One region of the Arthrobacter sp. R4 genome, then DNA from elsewhere that is predicted to be linked to it. Evidence: predicted binding sites of a transcription regulator. Region 1 holds the regulator's gene; the other holds the start of a gene.

The links. The regulator LexA, encoded in region 1, represses DNA repair genes until DNA is damaged. The targets are predictions, from matches to a motif close to TCGAACANNTGTTCGA.
Region 2: a site for LexA is predicted at 1,217-1,232, ahead of ACLKOZ_RS06540 (DUF6504 family protein). Genes of this name have one in related genera too.

What each region holds. Positions count from the first base shown of each region.
Region 1 is NZ_JBLWIJ010000015.1:251,230-253,619, reverse strand. Features, by position in the region: gene ACLKOZ_RS11270 (LysM peptidoglycan-binding domain-containing protein) at 1-179, opposite strand, end outside; gene lexA (transcriptional repressor LexA) at 527-1,273, shown strand; gene ACLKOZ_RS11260 (ATP-dependent DNA helicase) at 1,348-2,390, opposite strand, start outside.
Region 2 is NZ_JBLWIJ010000010.1:144,118-146,507, reverse strand. Features, by position in the region: gene ACLKOZ_RS06545 (DNA polymerase III subunit alpha) at 1-818, opposite strand, end outside; gene ACLKOZ_RS06540 (DUF6504 family protein) at 815-1,147, opposite strand; gene ACLKOZ_RS06535 (hypothetical protein) at 1,313-1,702, shown strand; gene ACLKOZ_RS06530 (chorismate mutase) at 1,794-2,114, opposite strand; gene ACLKOZ_RS06525 (VOC family protein) at 2,134-2,390, shown strand, end outside.

The sequences.
Region 1 (2,390 bases):
AGGAAGATCAGGACAGCGAGCAGGACCAGCGGGATGCCGATCAGGACCACCCGTCCGCGTCGCGTCAGGCGAAGGGGCGGCAACGGCTCCTTGCCGGGGCGGACCGGCGGGACTGACGTGAGGTGCTGTACCGAGACGAACTGCGGACGGGAGTCCTGCGATGCTGAAAACGCTGACATGAAATGAGCCCTCCTGGACCATGCTTTGCTGCCCGGAGTGTTCCTTTCGCTTGTCCGGCGAAGCGGACGTTCCCGAAGTATTCGAATCTTCGAACGCTTCCGAAAGTGAATAGAACACATGTTCGAACTTTGCTTCTTCTGTTTTAGCACTTATCAACGAACATTGTCGAGACTCGCTAGAACAAATGTTTGAAAAAGTGTTGCGGCTGGCCTACGTTTGAAGCAAGGATCAACCACCCGAAGTACAGCCACCTCTGTAGTTGATCAGCAGGGTCTGACAATCAATGCCGGAGGCTCCCGGCACCCGGCGCCGGAGGCACCGGGGCAACGGAAAGGCATTGGCTAACATGGCAGCAGCAGCCGGCGGCAGGGCGACCCAGCGGGGTCCACAGCCCCAGAGGACTCCCAAGGGGCTGACTGCCCGTCAGAAGAAGATCCTGGAAACGATCCAGCGTTCAGTCAATGACAACGGATACCCCCCGTCCATGCGCGAAATTGGCGACACCGTGGGGCTGGCCAGCCTCTCCAGCGTGACGCATCAACTCTCGCAGTTGGAGAAGTTGGGATACCTGCGCCGGGACCCTAAGCGGCCACGGGCCATGGAGGTCCTGATGCCGCTCACCCTGGATGGCGGGACTGCCAAGGCTCCGGGCTCGGCCGCACCGGCAACCCTGCGGGGCATCAGCGGCGGGAAGGTAACGGAGCTTTCCACTGCCATGGATACGGCCATGGTTCCCCTGGTGGGCCGGATCGCAGCCGGCGGGCCGATCCTTGCGGACCAGGTGGTTGAAGACGTGATGCCCCTCCCCCGCCAACTGGTCGGTCAGGGCGAGCTCTTTATGCTCAGGGTGGCCGGAGACTCCATGGTGGACGCGGCCATCTGCGATGGCGACTGGGTGGTGGTGAGGCGCCAGGCCGACGCCGTGAACGGGGACATCGTCGCAGCCCTCCTGGACGACGAAGCAACCGTCAAGACGTTCCGCCAGCGGGACGGCCACACGTGGCTGTTGCCGCAGAACACGCAGTACGAACCCATCCTTGGCGACCACGCCACCATCATGGGCAAGGTCGTTTCGGTTCTGCGTTCACTCTAGGTACATTGCCCAGCAGCAAAAAGATGGGCTGAGCCCGCCCACAAGGGCTGGCTCAGCTGATCTTCGCAGTTAACTCAGGCGTGCTCTTTGGACAGCCGTTCCAGCGCCGCGAACGCGATCTTGCGATCTGTGGTGGGCCAGAAGGGCGGCAGCGCACCCCGGAGGAACCCGGCGTACCTCTCGGTTGCCAGCCGTGAATCAAGCACCGCCACCACACCTTTGTCCCCGGTGGACCGGATCAGCCGGCCGGCACCCTGGGCAAGACGGATGGCGGCATGAGTGGCGGAGACCGACATAAAGCCGTTGCCGCCGGCCTGGGCGACGGCCCGGGAACGGGCAGTCATAAGGGGGTCGTCCGGCCGAGGGAACGGAATGCGGTCAATCACCACCAGCCGGCAGGAGCCGCCGGGTACGTCCACTCCCTGCCACAGGGACATGGTTCCGAAGAGGCATGTGTCGGGCTCGTCGGCGAACTGCTTGACCAAGGCGGTCATCGTGGAATCGCCCTGGCAGAGGATGCTCAGTCCCAGACGGGGCCGCAAGGCGTCGGCTGCTTCTTCCGCGGCGCGGCGTGAGGAGAACAGGCACAGTGCACCGCCGCCTGAGGCCCTGATCAGCGCCTCGAGCTCCTCCAGCGCCTCCGGGGACACACCGCGCCCGGGCTTGGGCAGGTGCCCGGCAACGTACAGTATTCCCTGCTTTGGGTAGTCAAACGGGGAACCGACGTCAATGCCCGTCCAGCTCGGGGCGCCCGGACCCACAAGGCCCAGCCCGCCGGCGGCCGGCTCGAAAGCGGAGCCGATGGCAAGTGTGGCCGAGGTCAGCACAACGGTGTGGCCTTCGAACAGTCCCTCGCGCAGCTTCCCTGCGACGCTGAGCGGTGCGATGTTTATCAGTGCCGGTGCGGCGTCGTCGGGCTGCGCATAGCCTTGCTGCGGATCGAAGGTGCTGGCGCGCGAGAACCACACCACTTCCCGGTTCTCCCGGGCCACGATCAGCCGTTCACACAGTTCCAGGATGAGCATCAGGCGTGAGCGCGCGAGCTGGCGCCCGCCGTCGGCCGTCTGGCTGCTGTCCCCCTTCGAGTCGGACAGGGCAGCCCTGCAAGCGTCACGCA
Region 2 (2,390 bases), on a different contig from region 1:
ATTTCCTTGCCCAGCTGGAGCATTTGGGCGGACGACTTCAGCCAGGCTTGCCCGTTGGGCTGAAGGAGGGGTTCTGCGGCCAGTTCAGGCAGTGACTTCAGTGTGCGGGCCGAGTCCAGGACGTCTGCCGTGGCGGCGCCGTCCTCGGCGCAGTACCGGACGGCATTGGTGAGCACTGCCGGGACCTGGTGCTCCTCCGCGAGTTTGAGCATCCGCACCGCGTGGGCTGTGCTCAGTGGTGAGCCTGGCGAGCTCAGCTGGGAAACCACTTCGGCGACCATGGTTCCTCGCGGCATGGCATCAAGCCAGCGTTTGAAGAGGGTGCGGGGACGCAGGTACCGCCGCCCGCCCATGGCACGTCCGACGTCGGAATCCGGGCCGATCAGGACAGTCAGGACCGGCTTCAGGGTTTTCGGGTCAAGCGTCCGGGAGGCGAGTTCGGCGCGGGTGACGGCTACCGGCACTGCTCCCCCGGCTTTGCCGGAGGTCCGGGCATGGGCGTCGGACACGAGCCGGCACAGCGCACGATAGCCCGCACCGCTGTTGTGGCCGCGGGCGAGGACCACCACCCGTCCGGCGAGCTGGGTTCGGTGGTCGCCTTCGTCGTCGAACACCGCAAGGTCAACACCCACGATGGGGTCAATCCCTGCTGCCATGCAGGCCTTGAGGTGTTTGACGGTGCCGTACAGGCCGTCCCGGTCAGTGCAGGCGAGGGCGGTGGCGGCGTCAGAGGCAGCAACCTGGGCGAGTTCGTCCGGCCAGGACACCCCGTAGTGGGCGCTGAAGGCTGTGGAAACGTGGAGGTGTGTGAAGGTCATGCTGTTCTGGGTTGGATTGCGTCATGGATCCGGAGCAGCCGCCAGCGGCCGCTTCCGAGGTGGCGGCTCAGGTCCAGGGTGAGGGTTTCTTGCTTCAGGTGGCCGGTTTCAGCTGGTTCTGCCCGCACCTGGACCCGCCAGATTTCGTGGTCCACCAGCCCCGGCCCGCTTCCCAGGGGTGCGCGGCTTTCCTCGGCCCACCACTGCCTGCGTTCGAACCACCGGACAGGTTCGGCGCAGACGGTGTAGTGCTGCCCTGCCCACTGGAGGGACACCGGCTGTCCGGATGCGCTGCAAAGGACGTCAACTGTTTCGCTGAACATGCCCATGGGCGCCTCCCGGAACTGAATGAACCGTTGCCCGGGGACGAGTCATCCCGGGGTTTCGAACACGGCTGTTCGAATACATATTCGAATAAATCCAGTCTACGCCGGTGCCCCGGCAAAACCTAGACAGGGGTGGACGGACGGGACGGCAGGTAGCAGGATGGTGGCATGAGCACCAATGACGCACTCCTGAAGCAGGTAAGCATCAAAGCCCAGGACTCCACGCTCCTGGCCACTTTTGATATTGAAGGCAACATCCCGGGCTCGGGTGCGTACGTGGTGGGGCTTATGGCCGCCAGCCCTGACTACTCATCGCAAAGACGGCTGGGCATTGAATTCATGAACGGGGAGGCGATCGCCTTCTACTCGTTCAGCCATGAACAGGGAACCGAGGAGAACTACGACCTCAGCGGAGTCACGCATTCGGGCAGCACCATTACCGGAGTCTTCCCCATGGATGCTATCCACGGGCTGGGCAAGGGACACATCATGTCTGCGTTCAGTGAGGCCGACGGCCGGGAATTCCAGTCCGGCATCGCCGTCGAGGAATCACTCTAACCAGGGAAAAGAGCAGGCGCCCTGCCGGAACACATCCGGTGGCAGGGCGCCTTGGAATTACTGGGAACAGCTCGGTACTGCCGGGACAGTGTCAGCTGTTTTCTTTGTGGACCTTCAGCTCGAGTTCGATGAATCCCGAGATCATGGCCCGGTACGTTGACTCCACGATGTCCGGATCGATGTCCTTCTTTTCCGCGGCGGACCTGACGTGTTCAATGATCCGCTCCACCCGGCCGGGGGCCCGGACTTCGGCGTCGTCCCCCTTGAGGGTTCCGGCAATCCTGATCAGCCGTTCGCGCCGGGCAATGAGGGTGACGATCTGGTCATCCACCTCGTCGACTGCAATCCGCACGGCGGCGAGCTGTTCCTTGTCGGCCAGCGCGTCCCTATCGTTTCCTTGAATTGTCGCCATCTTCTGACAGTATCGAAGCATGCAGCCCAGAGTCGACTTCATCTCACTAGGTGTGCGCAGCGTAGCCGCCTCCCGCCGCTTCTATGCCGAAGGCCTTGGCTGGCCCGTGCACAAGGAATTCCCTGATGACGTGTTATTCATCCAGGTCAACCACGGACTCATCCTCTCCCTGTGGAACGCCGGCCAAATGCAGGCCGAGGCCGGAGTTGATGCGCCAGGGCCGGTCCCCTGCATCACGCTCAGCCACAACCTGGCCAGCACGGAAGAAGTGGACCG